Regions from separate parts of the Xanthomonas sp. NCPPB 3582 genome, predicted to be linked through region 1. Evidence: predicted binding sites of a transcription regulator. Region 1 holds the regulator's gene; each other region holds the start of a gene.
What was found. Region 1 encodes HrcA, which represses chaperone genes, less so after heat shock. Its sites were predicted from a motif close to TTNGCACTCNNNNNNNNNGAGTGCNAA; they were not measured.
Positions count from the first base shown of each region.

Region 2: a site for HrcA is predicted at 3,165-3,191, ahead of rpoH (RNA polymerase sigma factor RpoH). Genes of this name have one in related genera too.
Region 3: a site for HrcA is predicted at 3,190-3,216, ahead of ACCQ05_RS18880 (co-chaperone GroES). Genes of this name have one in related genera too.

Region 1 is NZ_CM192968.1:3,319,557-3,324,940, reverse strand. It holds gene recN (DNA repair protein RecN) at 376-2,040, opposite strand; gene hrcA (heat-inducible transcriptional repressor HrcA) at 2,180-3,211, shown strand; gene grpE (nucleotide exchange factor GrpE) at 3,313-3,831, shown strand; gene dnaK (molecular chaperone DnaK) at 3,973-5,384, shown strand, end outside.
Region 2 is NZ_CM192968.1:629,182-634,565, forward strand. It holds gene ftsE (cell division ATP-binding protein FtsE) at 1-483, shown strand, start outside; gene ftsX (permease-like cell division protein FtsX) at 480-1,430, shown strand; gene ACCQ05_RS02630 (response regulator) at 1,439-2,281, shown strand; gene ung (uracil-DNA glycosylase) at 2,278-3,003, shown strand; gene rpoH (RNA polymerase sigma factor RpoH) at 3,202-4,077, shown strand; gene ACCQ05_RS02645 (trimeric intracellular cation channel family protein) at 4,224-4,838, opposite strand; gene ACCQ05_RS02650 (NAD(P)/FAD-dependent oxidoreductase) at 4,891-5,384, opposite strand, start outside.
Region 3 is NZ_CM192968.1:4,458,089-4,463,472, reverse strand. It holds gene ACCQ05_RS18895 (protein-disulfide reductase DsbD family protein) at 1-219, opposite strand, end outside; gene cutA (divalent-cation tolerance protein CutA) at 236-559, opposite strand; gene ACCQ05_RS18885 (endonuclease) at 1,046-2,815, opposite strand; gene ACCQ05_RS18880 (co-chaperone GroES) at 3,267-3,554, shown strand; gene groL (chaperonin GroEL) at 3,690-5,330, shown strand.

The sequences.
Region 1 (5,384 bases):
GTGCGGCCAGATATCGCTTCTCCGGCTGGCGGGGGAAGGGAGCGGTGGGTGGTCAGTTGCAGTGCAATCGGGAGATCACGTGCGGCCAGACATCGCTTCTCCCGCTGGCGGGAGAAGGTGGCGCGTAGCGCCAGATGAGGGCGACACCGTTTGCGCTTGTCGCGCTTGTGGTAGTCGCCTCGCAGCGATGCTGCCCCCATCCGCCCTTCGGGCACCTTCCCCCGCAGGCGGGGGAAGGGGGCGGTGGGCGGTCAGTTGCGGTGCAATCGTAGAGATCACGTGCGGCCAGGCATCGCTTCTCCCGCAGGCGGGGGAAGGGAGCTTCGTCGGCGTGGATGGGAACGGGCCTCCGACTTTGCGGGCTGCTCGCTGCGGTCAGGCGCTCTGCAGCAGCTTGCGCGCTGCTGCGCGGGCCTCCTTGCTGACCTCCACGCCGCCTAGCATGCGCGCCAGTTCTTCCTGGCGGGCCTGCGGGCCGAGCAGTTCGACCGCGCTCTGGGTCATGCCGTCCACCGGCGCCTTGCTGACCCGGTAGTGCGCGTGGCCCTTGGCCGCGACCTGCGGCAGGTGGGTCACGCACAGCACCTGGCGTTCCTCGCCCAGCGCGCGCAGCTTCTGCCCGACGATGTCGGCCACCGCGCCGCCGATGCCCGAATCCACTTCGTCGAACACCATGGTCGGTACGCTGTCCAGGCCGAGCGCGGCCACTTCGATGGCCAGCGAGATGCGCGACAACTCGCCGCCGGAGGCGACCTTGCGCAGCGCACGCGGCGGTTGGCCGGCATTGGCGGCCACCAGGAATTCCACCCGCTCGGCACCGTTCGGGTCTGGGCGCAGGGTGTCCTGGGGTTGCAACTGGATCAGGAACTGGCCGCCGCCCATGCCCAGCTCGCCGATCAGGGTGGTGGTGGCGTCCGACAGGGCCTGCGCCGCGCTCTGGCGGCTGGCGCTGAGCGCGCCGGCCGCGGCCTGCCAGGCGCCGGTGGCGGTGTCGATATGCTTGTCCAGCTGCTGCAGGCGCTCGTCGGCGCCGCGCAGGCTCTCGACCTCGGCATTCAAATGATTGCGGTGGGCGGCCAGCTCGTCCGGGGCGACGCGGTGCTTGCGGGCCAGATCGTGCAGGCGGCCGAGACGGCGCTCCATCGCCTCGAACTGGGTGGGGTCGGCATCCAGGTCGTCGCGCACCCGGTCGAGCAGGGCCAGCGCTTCTTCGATCTGGATGACGGCGCTGTCCAGCAGCGCGTCCACCTCGCCCAGCCGCGGTTCGTGCTCGGCCACGCGGGACAGGTCGTGGCGGCTGTCCTGCAACAGGCCCAGCGCGCAGGCGCCATCGTCGCCGTTGAGCTGCCGGGCCACGCTGTCGCAGGCGCCGATCAGCGCGGTGGCATGGGCCTGGCGGCGGTGGTTGATGTCCAGCGCGGCGATCGCCGCCGGGTCCAGGTCTTCGCGTTCCAGCTCGGCCAGCTGGTGTTCCAGAAAGCCGATCCGGTCGGAAACATCGCCCTGCGCCGACAGCGCATCGCGCTCGTCCAGCAGCGCCTGCCAGCGCTGGCTGGCCTGGCGCACCTGCTCGCGCTGGGCGCTGTTGCGCGCGTAGGCGTCGAGCAGGGCGAGCTGGCTGTGGCGAGCCATCAGCGCCTGGTGTTCGTGTTGGCCGTGGATTTCCACCAGCCGCGCCGCGAGCTCGGCCAGTTGCGAGGAGGTGACCGGGCGGCCGTTGATCCAGGCGCGCGAGCCGCCATCGGCGCGGATGATCCGGCGCAGCTGGCACTGGGCATCGTCATCCAGTTCGTTGTCGGCCAGCCAGGCCAGGCCGGGGTGCTCGGCCGGCAGCTGGAATTCGGCCGACAGTTCGGCGCGGTCGGCGCCGTGGCGCACCACGCCGCTATCGGCGCGCAGGCCGGACAGGAAGCCCAGCGCGTCCACCATCAGCGACTTGCCGGCGCCGGTTTCACCCGACACCACGGTCATGCCCGGCCCGAATTCGAGCTCGGTGGCGCGGACAACGGCGAAATCCTTGATCGAGAGATGTCTGAGCATGAGGGTCGAGAGTGAATGCGTTGGGGAAGCTTAGGGCCTGAGGGTGTGGGCAGGGAGTCGGACGCTTGCCATCCCCGGGGCCAGACATTATCTATGCCCAGTCTCACCGGATGATCCCATGCGCGCGTCCCAGTCCCCAATGCTCGACCCTCGCGCCCGCCAGTTGCTGCGTACGCTGATTGCGCGCTACATCCGCGACGGCGAGCCGGTGGGCTCCAAGACCCTGGCCCAGCATGCCGGGCTGGACGTGAGCCCGGCCACCATCCGCAATATCCTGGCCGACCTGGAAGACGTGGGACTGCTCAGCTCCCCGCACACCTCGGCCGGGCGGGTGCCGACCGCGCATGGCTACCGGGTGTTCGTCGACAGCCTGGTGCAGATGCAGCCGCCGGGCGAAGACGAAGTGCGCCGGCTGCGCGCCGAGCTGGCCAGCGGCAACGGCACCCAGTCGCTGCTGGGCAGCGCCTCGCAGATGCTGTCGGCGATGAGCCATTTCGTGGGGGTGGTCAGCGCCCCGAAGCGCGAGCAGTTCGCGTTCCGGCATATCGATTTCGTGTCCCTGGATGCGCGGCGGGTGCTGGCGATCCTGGTGTTTGCCGACAACGAGGTGCAGAACCGGGTGATCGAGCCGCGCCGCGCCTACGAGCCGGCCGAGCTGGAGCGGGTGGCCAACTACCTCAATGCGCAGTTCGCCGGGCGCGCGCTGGCCGACATCCGTGCCAGCCTGCTACGCGAACTGCGCATGGCCAAGAACGAGATGGAGCAGCTGCTGGCCCATAGCGTGGACCTGGCCAGCGAGGCGCTGGTGCCGGCCGAGGCCGACGACATGGTGATGGCCGGGCAGACCCGGCTGATGGGAGTGCAGGACCTGTCGGACCTGGATCGCCTGCGCGAGCTGTTCGAGGCCTTCGCCAGCAAGCGCGAGATCCTGCAGCTGCTCGAACGCACCATCCAGGCCCCGGGCGTGCGCATCTTCATCGGCGAGGAGACCGGCGTGGTGTCGCTGGAAGACGTCTCGCTGGTCACCGCGCCGTATGCCGCCGGTGGGCAGGTGCTGGGCGTGCTGGGGGTGATCGGCCCCAAACGCATGGCCTACGACCGGGTGATTCCGCTGGTGCAGACCGCCGCCCAGGTGCTGGGCGCGGCGATGGAGCCGCCCGGGACGCGATAACCGCGCTCGATCGCGGCGATGGGTTTTCGCTTGAAACGCGCGCCGGCGCCCACATACGGGGTGACGTTGGGGCGGGCGTTCCGCTTGCCCGGGAACTGCATATGAATCAAGACCACCCCGAATTCGACTCCGAAGACCTGTCCCAGAACCCGCCCGAGACCGATCCGCTCAAGGCCGAGATCGAGTCGCTGCGCAGCGAGATCGCCCTGGTCAAGGCCGATGCCCTGCGCGAGCGCGCCGACCTGGAGAACCAGCGCAAGCGCATCGCGCGCGACGTCGAGAACGCCCGCAAGTTCGCCAACGAGAAGCTGCTGGGCGAGTTGCTGCCGGTGTTCGACAGCCTGGACGCCGGGCTGACCGCGGCCGGCAGCCAACCCAGCCCGCTGCGCGATGGCCTGGACATGACCTACAAGCAATTGCTCAAGGTCGCCGCCGATAACGGCCTGACCCTGCTCGACCCGGTCGGCCAGCCGTTCAATCCGGACCAGCACCAGGCGATCAGCCAGGGCGAGGCGGAAGGTATCGCGCCCGGCCACGTGGTGCAGGTGTTCCAGAAGGGCTACCTGCTCAACGATCGCCTGCTGCGTCCGGCCCTGGTGGTCGTGGCCAAGCAGGACTGATCGATAGCGCCGGCTGAACTGCCAGGCGCACGGATGAAACACAGATGCGCACGGGTGGCTTGAACACCTGCGCGCCACCCCCACATCTCAGCCAGACCCGGCGTCGCCGGACACAGCTAAAGACTCATCAGGAGCGTATCCATGGGCAAGATCATTGGTATTGACCTCGGCACCACGAATTCGTGCGTGGCGATCATGGACGGCGGCAAGGCCCGCGTCATCGAAAATTCCGAGGGCGACCGCACCACGCCCTCCATCGTCGCCTACACCAAGGATGGCGAAGTGCTGGTCGGTGCCTCGGCCAAGCGCCAGGCGGTGACCAACCCGAAGAACACCTTCTACGCGGTGAAGCGCCTGATCGGCCGCAAGTTCACCGATGGCGAAGTGCAGAAGGACATCTCGCACGTGCCGTACGGCATCCTGGCGCACGACAACGGCGACGCCTGGGTGCAGACCAGCGATTCCAAGCGCATGGCGCCGCAGGAAATCTCCGCGCGCGTGCTGGAAAAGATGAAGAAGACCGCCGAAGACTTCCTCGGCGAGAAGGTCACCGAAGCGGTGATCACCGTGCCGGCGTACTTCAACGACAGCCAGCGCCAGGCCACCAAGGATGCCGGCCGCATCGCCGGTCTGGACGTCAAGCGCATCATCAACGAGCCGACCGCCGCGGCCCTGGCCTATGGCCTGGACAAGAACGGCGGCGACCGCAAGATCGCCGTGTACGACCTGGGCGGCGGTACCTTCGACGTGTCGATCATCGAGATCGCCGAAGTCGATGGCGAAAAGCAGTTCGAGGTGCTGGCCACCAACGGCGACACCTTCCTGGGCGGCGAAGACTTCGACAACCGCGTCATCGAGTATCTGGTCGATGAGTTCAACAAGGACCAGGGCATCGACTTGCGCAAGGATCCACTCGCGCTGCAGCGCCTGAAGGACGCCGCAGAACGCGCCAAGATCGAGCTGTCGTCCAGCCAGCAGACCGAAGTGAACCTGCCGTACGTCACCGCCGATGCCTCGGGCCCGAAGCACCTCAACATCAAGTTGACCCGTGCCAAGCTCGAAGCGCTGGTGGAAGACTTGGTCAAGAAGTCGATCGAGCCGTGCCGCACCGCGTTGAACGACGCCGGCCTGCGCGCCAGCGACATCAACGAAGTGATCCTGGTCGGCGGCCAGACCCGCATGCCGAAGGTGCAGCAGGCGGTGGCCGATTTCTTCGGCAAGGAACCGCGCAAGGACGTCAATCCGGACGAAGCGGTGGCCGTGGGCGCCGCGATCCAGGGCGGCGTGCTGGCCGGCGACGTCAAGGACGTGCTGCTGCTGGACGTGACCCCGCTGTCGCTGGGTATCGAAACCATGGGCGGTGTGTTCACCAAGATCATCGAAAAGAACACCACCATCCCGACCAAGGCCTCGCAGACCTTCTCCACCGCCGAGGACAACCAGTCGGCGGTGACCGTGCATGTGCTGCAGGGTGAGCGTGAGCAGGCCCGCTTCAACAAGTCGCTGGCCAAGTTCGACCTGTCCGGCATCGAGCCGGCGCCGCGCGGCATGCC
Region 2 (5,384 bases), 2.5 Mb from region 1:
CTCAAGGTGCGTGGCCGGCAGATTCCGCTGCATCGCCGGCAGGTGGGTGCGGTCTACCAGAACCACCGTCTGCTCAACGACCGCAGCATCGCCGAGAACGTGGCGTTGCCGTTGATCCTGCGCGGCACCCGTCGCGCCGAGATCGGCAAGCGCGTGCGCTCGGCGCTGGAACGCATCGGCCTGGCCAACCGCGAAAAGGCGCTGCCGTCGCAACTCTCCGCCGGCGAACAGCAACGCGTGGGCATCGCCCGCGCCATCGTCGGCGAACCGCGCCTGCTGGTGGCCGACGAGCCCACCGGCAACCTCGACCCGGCCCTGGCCGCGGAGATCATGCAGCTGTTCGCCGAGCTGCCTGCGCGCGGCACCAGCGTGCTGGTGGTCAGCCACGACCTGGCGCTGCTCAAGCAGATGCGCAAGCGCGTGCTGATCCTGGATCACGGCCGCCTGGTCGACGACATCTCGCCGCAGGATCTGGCCGAATGAGCAAGCTCGCCAACAGCGAAGCCGTGGCGCCCTCGCGCCTTGGCGTATGGGTCGACCACCACCTGCACAGCATCGCCTTCAGCCTGGGCCGCGCAATGCGCAAGCCATGGGCCACATTGCTGACCATCGTGGTGATGGCCTTGGCGCTGGCGCTGCCGCTGGGGCTGTCGATCGCGCTGGACAACGTCAAGCTGCTGGCCGGCAGCGTGCAGCAGTCGCGCGAGATCAATCTGTTCCTGAAGGTCGATGTCGCCGCCGATGCGGCGCAGGCGCTGGCCGAGCAGTTGCGTGGCCGCCCGGATGTGGCGCAGGTCACGCTGCGTACTCCCGAACAGGGCCTGGCCGATTTGCGCGAGAGCGCCAAGCTCGACGAGGCCGCCGATGCGCTGGGCGACAACCCGCTGCCCACGCTGCTGATCGTGACCCCGGCCGAGACCGGCGACGATGCACAGCTGGCCAGCGCGCTGCAGGCGCTGCCGCAGGCCGACCAGGTGCAGCACGACGCGCTGTGGCGCAAGCGTCTGGATGGCTGGCTGCACTTCGGCGAGCGGCTGGTGCAGGTACTGTCGACCCTGCTCGGCATCGGCGCGGTGCTGGTGGTCGGCAATACCGTACGGCTGGACATCCAGTCGCGGCGCGAGGAAATCGGTGTGCTGCAACTGCTGGGCGCCAGCGACGGCTTCATCCGTCGCCCGTTCCTGTATCTGGGCGCCTGGTACGGCCTGGGTGCCGGCGCGGTCGCGCTTGCCCTGATTGGCGCTTCCGGTTTGGCCTTGCGTACACCTTTGGCCACATTGGCCGATAGCTATGGCAGTTCCTTTACCCTGCACGGGCTGGATCTGCTGCATTCTGCAATGGTGCTTGTCGGTACCCTGGTCCTGGGTTGGCTGGGCGCCTGGCTGGTGACCGGCCACTTCCTCCGCCAGACCCGTCCCACCGAGACCTGAGACCTGCCATGCATCCACCAGATCTCAAACACCTGATCAGCGACGCGCCGCGCGTGATGGTCGTCGATGGCTCGAAGCTGGTGCGCAAGCTCATTGCCGACGTGCTCACGCGCGACCTGCCCAACGTGCAGGTGATCGGCTGCGCCAGCATCGCCGAAGCGCGCGACGCGCTGGAAGCCGGCGCCATGGATCTGGTCACCACCTCGCTGTCCTTGCCCGACGGCGATGGCCTGGCGCTGGCGCGCAGCGTGCGCGAGGCCGCCGGCCAGGCCTATGTGCCGGTGATCGTGGTCTCCGGCGACGCGCAGCAGCACCTGGTCGAACGCCGCTTCACCGAATACGTCACCGACTATTTCGACAAGGCGCTGGGCCACGAAGCCCTGGCCACCTTCATCCGCGGCTACGTGCAGCCCGAGCCGGTGGTCGGCGCCACCGTGCTGTACATCGAGGACAGCCGCGTGGTGGCCGAGGCGACCAAGCGCATGCTCGAGCGCCAGAGCCTGAAGGTGGTGCATGTGCTCACCGCCGAGGACGCGTTCGCGCTGCTCACCGCCGAATCGCTGGGCCGGACCGAGCGCCGCATCGACGTGGTGCTGACCGACGTCACCCTCAAGGGCGAGCTCAACGGGCGCGACGTGGTCGAACGCATCCGCATCGACTTCGCCTACGGCAAGCGCCGCCTGCCGGTGCTGGTGATGACCGGCGACACCAACCCGCGCAACCAGTCCGAGCTGCTGCGCGCCGGTGCCAACGATCTGGTGCAAAAGCCCATCGAAGAGCGCCTGCTGGTCACCAAGGTGCTGTTCCAGCTGCGCCTGGCACGCCTGGAAGACCAGGCCGTGATGCTATGACCGAAGGGGAAGCGCGCATCCAGCTGGAACCGTCGTGGAAGGCCAGGGTGGGCGACTGGCTGCTGCGTCCAGAGATGCAGGAGCTGTCGGCCTTCCTGCGCCAGCGCAAGGCCGCCGGTGCGCGGGTGTTCCCGCCCGGTCCGCAGATCTTCGCCGCCTTCGACGCCACTCCGTTCGAGCAGGTCAAGGTGGTCATCCTGGGCCAGGACCCGTATCACGGCGAGGGCCAGGCGCACGGGCTGTGCTTTTCGGTGTTGCCGGGTGTGCCGGTGCCGCCTTCGCTGCTCAATATCTACAAGGAAATCCAGGACGATCTGGGCATCCCGCGTCCCGATCATGGCTATCTGATGCCCTGGGCGCGCCAGGGCGTGCTGCTGCTCAACGCGGTGCTGACGGTGGAGCAGGGCCGGGCCGGCGCACACCAGAACAAGGGCTGGGAAGGCTTCACCGACCACGTGGTGGAGACCCTCAACCGCGAGCGCGAAGGGCTGGTGTTCCTGCTGTGGGGCAGCTACGCGCAGTCCAAGGGCAAGGTCATCGATCAGGCACGGCACCGGGTGTTCAAGGCTCCGCATCCCTCGCCGCTGTCGGCGCACCGCGGTTTTCTGGGGTGCAAGCATTTCTCCAGGGCCAACGAGCACCTGCAGCGCCGCGGGCTGGGCCCGATCGACTGGTCGCTGCCGCCCCGCAACGCGCTGGACACAACCTCGGCCGCCGGCTGAACAGCGCCCGCGCCAAGTCCATTGGCGGCAGTTTTGTCACGGTCTGCGCAGGGTGTCGGTGGTAGCGTAGCCACCGAGACCGGAGATCCCTGCGGTAGAACGCCGTCAGGGTCTCAATTGCGAATGTCCTATGAATGGAACGCTGGGAACTCTTCCTGTACCCGGCAGTCCAATAGTTCGACTGCTAAGATGGTGCCTATGAACCAGACGACTTCGACTGCCCTCGTGGCAAACAATCTCCCGATTCCCAGTGCGCTCGGTTCGCTGGACGCCTACATTGGTGCCGTGCACCAGATCCCGGTGCTGTCGGTCGATGAGGAGCAGGATCTGGCTCGCCGTTTCCGCGACGAGCTGGATCTGGACGCGGCGCGTGAATTGGTCCATTCCCACCTGCGCTTCGTGGTGCATGTGGCCCGCGGCTACAACGGCTACGGCCTGCCGCTGGGCGATTTGATCCAGGAAGGCAATATTGGCCTGATGAAGGCGGTCAAGCGCTTCGACCCGGATATGGGCGTGCGCCTGGTCAGCTTCGCGGTGCATTGGATCCGTGCGGAAATGCACGAGTTCATCCTGAAGAACTGGCGCATCGTCAAGGTCGCCACCACCAAGGCGCAACGCAAGCTGTTCTTCAATCTGCGCAAGTCCAAGACCCGCCTGGGCTGGCTCAACGCCTCCGAGGTGACCGCGGTGGCCAAGGACCTGAACGTCTCCGAGCGTGAAGTCATGGAGATGGAGTCGCGCCTGTCCGGTCGCGATATCGGCTTCGACGCCTCTTCGGACGAGGACGACGACCATGGTCCGCCGTCGCCGGTGAGTTACCTGGTGGCCAACGAGGAAGATCCCTCGCAGGCCTACGAGCGGCACGACAGCGAAGACAACCAGCTGCAGTTGCTGCGCGAAGGCATGGCCGGCCTAGACACCCGCTCGCGCGATATCGTCAAGCGTCGCTGGCTGGATTCGGAGTCCAAGGTGACGCTGCAGGAACTGGCCGATGAGTACGGCGTGTCGGCCGAGCGCATCCGCCAGATCGAGGCGAACGCGCTGAAGAAGATGAAGGCGTTGTTCGTCGCCTGATTCTTTCGATCAGGCGATAGCTGTTGCACGAACGGCCCGGTTTTCCGGGCCGTTTGCGTTGCAGGCCTGCAGCTTTTCCTGCTTCTCAGGGCGCTGACGCACTGCCCGGGCGATGCTGCCGGCGGCGTCGCTCTGGCCGACGACGACTATTCCGGCAGGCGCGCGACAGGCAAATGCCAGCCATAGCGGATGGCCATGAAACGCAGGCCGAAACAGACGCCGGCACCGGTCGCCAGCGACCAGGCCTGCGGCACCCCGAGCACATGCCCGATCGCCACCAGCCCACCGCCGGCGAGTGCGGCCACCGCATACAGTTCGGCCTGCAAGACCACCGGCGTGCGTGCGACCAGCAGGTCGCGCGCGATCCCGCCGCCGATACCGCTGAGCATGCCTAGCAAGGTCGCGCTGACCGGGCTGAGGTGGTAATCCAGCGCCTTGCTGGTGCCGTAGACCGCGAACAACGCCAGACCCGCCGCATCGAAGATCTGCACCGGGTTGCGCAGGCGCTCCACCGCCGCATGCCAGTAGAAGCCGGCAACCCCGGCCAGGCAGGCGGTGAGCAGGTACTGCGGCTGCACCAGCGCAGCCGGCGGGGTGGCGCCGATCAGCACATCGCGCACGATGCCGCCGGAGACCGCCGCCGCGCATGACAGCACCAGCACGCCGAACAGGTCCAGGCGATTGCGCACCGCCACCGTCGCGCCGCTCAGGGCGAACACGAAGGTGCCGAGCAGATCCAGCAGGAACAGGACAGTCGCCACGGTCAGGCCGTCGAATCGGGCCGCACAGCATCGCGTACCGCCCGCGCCGCTGTCATCCGTCCTTGCTGCTGGGGGGCGGGTCGTCGGTGGCGCCGCCGAAGATGATGCGCGCGGCGCGCTGGTAGCTCCAGTACGCCATCGCCCAGTTCACCAGCACCACGAAACGATTGCGGAAGCCGATCAGGAAATACACGTGCGCGGCCAGCCAGAACCACCAAGCCACGATGCCCGACAGCTTGAGCTTGCCCACGTGCACGATGGCCGCCATGCGGCCGATGGTGGCGAGGTTGCCATAGTCCTGGTAACGGAATGCAGGCACCGCCCGGCCGCGCTGGCGCGCACGGATCGCCTTGGCGATGTGCTTGCCCATCTGCTTGGCGGCCGGCGCCACGCCCGGGACCGGGCGGCCATCCTGCTGCAGCGCGGCCAGGTCGCCGCCGACGAAGATGTCCGGATGGCCGGGCACGCTCAGGTCCGGCTCCACCAGGACGCGGCCGGCGCGGTCCAGTGGCACGCCCAGGGTGCGCGCCAGCGGCGAGGCCGCCA
Region 3 (5,384 bases), 1.1 Mb from region 1:
GCGGTGGCGGTACAGGTAATAGCCGGGCGCGATCTTCCATTGCAGCGCGATGCTGTCGCGGCTGTCTGCCTGCGCGCTCAGTACGAAGGCCTGGTCCACCGGCAGCAGGTCGGCTTCGCTGACCGCCTGCGCGGCGGGCGCCAGCAGCGCCAGCGACGCGGCCAACAGGGGGGCGGCCAACCGTACGCGGCGGGCGATCCAGCGGGACAGGGACTTCATGGAGGTTGAGGATTCCTTAGCGGGTTTCGGTGCGGACCCAATCGAGATAGGCCGGCAGCCCGGCGCTGGCTTGGACCGCCACCGCCTCCGGCAGTTCATACGGATGCAGCGCCTGCAGCCGCGCGATGGCGTCCGGCAGGCGGTCTTCCCAGGTCTTGATCAGCAACTGCACTTCCTGGCTGCGCTCGATCGCCCCGTTCCAGCGATACAGCGATTGCACGCCGGGCAGTTGGGTCACGCAGGCGGCCAGGCGTTCGTCCAGCAGCGCATGGGCGATACGGTCGGCGCTGTCGGCATCCGGGCAGGTGCTGAGCAACAGGTGGAGGGAAGAGGCAGTCATCGGACCCGGCAGTGTAATCCCCTGCCTGCGGGGGATCGACCGGGGATTCCGGAACGCGGCATCCATTTCGCCCCACGGCCGGCGTGCCTGCAAGGCGCGATGGCGGTCGCGGGAGGTTGGGGTGGCCCTCGCCTTCTGAACCATGGCATGACCCGCGCTGGCTGGACGAAGCGCCGGATCCGCGCGCGGCATCCGCCTTCGATACAGCCGGCCCCGCGGCACTGCGCGGACGGTGCCATCGGATAAGGCGCCGAGGTGGGCGTTGCGGTGACCGCGGCGCGTGCCGGGTCGGTGCCTCACCCCAGGCCGGGCCGGACGTCGGCAGCTCTCGGGCGACTGCTGGCGCAGATCGCGCAGCGGCCATGGTGCCGGTCGTCAGCGACAGGGTGGAGGGCGCCGCCGCCTGGGCAGCGATGCGGTCGCCGTCACGCGTCGCTGCAGACACAGCGCCCCGGCCCGACGCATCCCGCGCCGGGCCGGTATCGCTCAGTTGGCCAGCTGGCAGCTGGCCGGCTTGGCCGAGTTGAACAGGCTGGCAGTGGCCCATTCGGGGTGATCGACGAACGGGTTGCGGTTGCCCTGGAAGCTGAAGATCACCTGGTTGCGAGCGCGCTCGGCATCGTCCGGCGGATCGGCCTGGTGCCAGGCCAGCAGCGTGGACAGCAGGCCCATGTAGGCCGGCGAGGCCGAGGTCTGCACGATCCGGCTGCGGTCGTCGGTGAGCTCCAGGTCCGGCTCGGACTGCCCGGTGCCTGCATCGGTGCCGCCTTCGTAGCGGATCGCCATGTACATCACCGCACGCGCCATGTCGCCCTTGCGCCGGCCCCACACCTCGAAGCTGCCGCCGTTGCCGTCGGGCGTGCGCACCCAGTTGGAATTGCCCGGATAGCGCCCGCTGCCGCCGCCACTGCCGTCGTTGACCTCGGTCACCCGCTCGCCGCAGCTGCTGGTGCAGGTGGCATAGGGTTTGTTGCCGCGGTCGGCGTTGAAGGCGGTGTCGGTCAGGTACAGCATGTGGGTGTCGGTGTAGGGCGCGTACGGCAAGCCGCGGTCGCCGGTGGCGCTGCCGAAGCCCAGCGAGTTGGGCCAGGTATGCTCGCGGTTGTAGGTGAGCCCGCTGCCGGTGCCGGCGCGGTCGCTGACCTTGGCGTAGCTGCGGTTGCGGTAGGCGTCCAGGATGCGGCCGCTGTTGTTGGGGTCCTCGTCGGCCATCTCCAGGATGGTCCAGGTGCTGGTACCGGTGCCGCTGTACGGGTAGACCGTGTGGCCCTTGATGGTGGCATGCAGCGAACAGCGCAGCTGGCTGGCGTTGGCGGTGTTCACCCGCGCGTAGTAGCCGGTGCCGCCGCCGCTGGCGGTGGCCACGGTGAAGGCGATCGACTGGTTGGCCGCCGGGCTCAGCCCGCTGGCATCGCGGATGGCGCTGGCGGTGATCGCCAGGGTGCAGCGCTCGCCGCCGACCAGGGCAGTGTTGGTGGACAGCGTGAACCGGGTGCCGGTCGTTGCGTAGCTCAGCGCCACGTTGCCGGAGCTGGCGCAGCTCAGCGCAAAGGCACCGCTGCTCAGCGTTACCGCCTCGCTGAAGCCCACCGCCAGATCGCCGGCGGCCGGGAAGCCGGTGGCGCCCTGGGTCGGGGTGGTGCTGGTGATCGTCGGCGCGCCAGTCATGCCGCCACCGCTGCCGTTGAAGCTCTGGCCGCGGTTGCAGGCGCCGAAGGTCTGCGCCGCCGAGCCGGCCCAGCTGAAGTTGGCCGCGTTGCTGCCGGTGCCGGTGAGCTGCAGCGAGCTGCCGACCGCGCTGCTGTTGCTCTCGCTGACCGGCAGGTTCTGGCTGGCGACCCCGGCCGCCGCGCCGCCGCTGCCGGTGATGGCGCCTTCGTAGCTGAGGAACTGCACCAACTGGCCGCTGGGGTCGACCAGCGCCACGCCGTCGTTGGGACCGTTCTGCACGCCGTTGCTGGCATAGCTCACCGTGGCCATACGCACCTGGCTGCCGCAGCTGACCAGGCTGCCGGCCGGCACCGCAGTGGTGGAGTAGACCGTGGCCGCACCCGGGGTGCTGCCGTTGTAGAGCTGGATGCGGTAGCCGCTCAGCGATTCGCCGGCAGTGGCCACCACTTCCACCCCTTCGCCGCTGTCGCCGGAGGCGCCCGCGTCGTCGTAATGCAGTTCGTTGATGAACACCGCGGCGTGGGCGGTGGGGACGGCCAGGGCGACGGCGCAGGCCAGGGCAAGACTACGGAACGGCAACCTCATCGACAGCTCCTTGTGATCGGGGAATGCGTCGCCGACTGTAGAGCCTGCGCATGACAGTCGGTGGAACCTGGTTCCACTTCAGGGCAATGTCGGCTCGGGAGGGCAGGGTGCCATGGCGCGACGCGCTGCCGGTGCGGTGCGCCCGCCTCGCTCCGGTCGGTGGAGCGTGCCCCGGCCCAGGCGATCGCCCCATGGCTCCGTTCGCGATGGCGCGGCCCGCGTGCTCGGCCCGAACCTTCACCCAGTTCCCGGCTGCACGGTGGCCCCGGCGTGTCGAGCGGATGAAAATTTTTTGCGCCCGGCCCTTGAAACCCGCCCGCCCAGCACTATCTCTGGCCCGCACCCGCTCTGTCGGGTTTTTTCCGCGCGCTGTGCTGGCAGTCGTCATGTGCGAGTGCTAACATCGCCGATAATTTCCAGACCAATCAATCACTTAAGAGGGTCTTTCTCTATGAGCATCAAGCCGCTTCACGACCGCGTTGTAGTCAAGCCGATCGAAGCCGACGAAGTTTCCGCCGGCGGCATCGTGATCCCGGACTCGGCCAAGGAAAAGTCCACCAAGGGTGAAGTCGTCGCCATCGGCGCCGGCAAGCCCCTGGACAACGGCAGCCTGCGCGCGCCGGTGGTCAAGGTCGGCGACAAGGTCATCTACGGCCAGTACGCCGGCAGCAGCTACAAGTCCGAAGGCGTCGAGTACAAGGTGCTGCGCGAAGACGACATCCTGGCCGTCATCGGCTGATAGCCGTTGCCGGCGGGATTCGGGAGTCGAGATTCGGGATTGGTCAGTGCGCTTCGCGCAGCCGATCCCGCATCCCCCCGGAACCCGCTCTAGCCAATCCCCAATCCCCAATCTCAAATTCCGGAGTTTCAGACAATGGCTGCTAAAGACATTCGTTTCGGTGAAGACGCACGTACCCGCATGGTTCGTGGCGTCAACGTGCTTGCCAATGCCGTGAAGGCCACCCTGGGCCCGAAGGGCCGCAACGTCGTGCTCGAGAAGAGCTTCGGCGCCCCGACCATCACCAAGGACGGCGTCTCCGTCGCCAAGGAAATCGAACTGGCCGACAAGTTCGAGAACATGGGCGCGCAGATGGTCAAGGAAGTCGCTTCCAAGACCAACGACAACGCCGGCGACGGCACCACCACCGCCACCGTGCTGGCCCAGGCCCTGATCCGCGAAGGCGCCAAGGCCGTGGCCGCCGGCATGAACCCGATGGACCTCAAGCGCGGTATCGACCAGGCCGTCAAGGCTGCCGTGGTCGAGTTGAAGAACATCTCCAAGCCCACCACCGACGACAAGGCGATCGCCCAGGTCGGCACCATCTCGGCCAACTCGGACGAGTCGATCGGCAACATCATTGCCGAAGCGATGCAGAAGGTCGGCAAGGAAGGCGTGATCACCGTTGAAGAAGGCTCGGGCCTGGAAAACGAGCTGGACGTGGTCGAGGGCATGCAGTTCGATCGCGGCTACCTCTCCCCGTACTTCATCAACAACCAGCAGAGCCAGTCGGCCGACCTGGACGACCCGTTCATCCTGCTGCACGACAAGAAGATCTCCAACGTGCGCGACCTGCTGCCCGTGCTGGAAGGCGTGGCCAAGGCCGGCAAGCCGCTGCTGATCGTGGCTGAGGAAGTCGAAGGCGAAGCGCTGGCCACCCTGGTGGTCAACACCATCCGCGGCATCGTCAAGGTCGTGGCCGTCAAGGCACCGGGCTTCGGCGACCGTCGCAAGGCGATGCTGGAAGACATGGCCGTGCTGACCGGCGGCACCGTGATCTCCGAGGAAGTGGGCCTGGCGCTGGAGAAGGCCACCATCAAGGACCTGGGCCGCGCCAAGAAGGTGCAGGTCTCCAAGGAAAACACCACCATCATCGATGGCGCCGGCGACACTGCCGCGATCGAGTCGCGCGTGGGCCAGATCAAGACCCAGATCGAGGACACCTCCTCCGATTACGACCGTGAGAAGCTGCAGGAGCGCGTGGCCAAGCTGGCCGGTGGCGTGGCGGTGATCAAGGTCGGCGCCTCGACCGAAATCGAAATGAAGGAAAAGAAGGCACGCGTCGAAGACGCCCTGCACGCCACCCGTGCAGCCGTCGAAGAAGGCGTGGTCCCGGGCGGCGGCGTGGCCCTGGTGCGTGCGCTGGTGGCCGTGGGCGAGCTGAAGGGCGCCAACGAAGACCAGACCCACGGCATCCAGATCGCCCTGCGCGCGATGGAAGCCCCGCTGCGCGAAATCGTCGCCAACGCCGGTGAAGAGCCGTCGGTGATCCTGAACAAGGTCAAGGAAGGCAGCGGCAACTACGGCTACAACGCCGCCAACGGCGAGTTCGGCGACATGGTCGAATTCGGCATCCTGGACCCGACCAAGGTCACCCGTTCGGCGCTGCAGAACGCCGCCTCGATCGCCGGCCTGATGATCACCACCGAAGCCATGGTGGCCGATGCACCGAAGAAGGACGAGCCGGCAATGCCGGCCGGCGGTGGCATGGGCGGCATGGGCGGCATGGATTTCTGATCCAGCCGGCTTCGGCTGTTGCAGCAAAAAGGACCCCGCCGAAAGGCGGGGTTT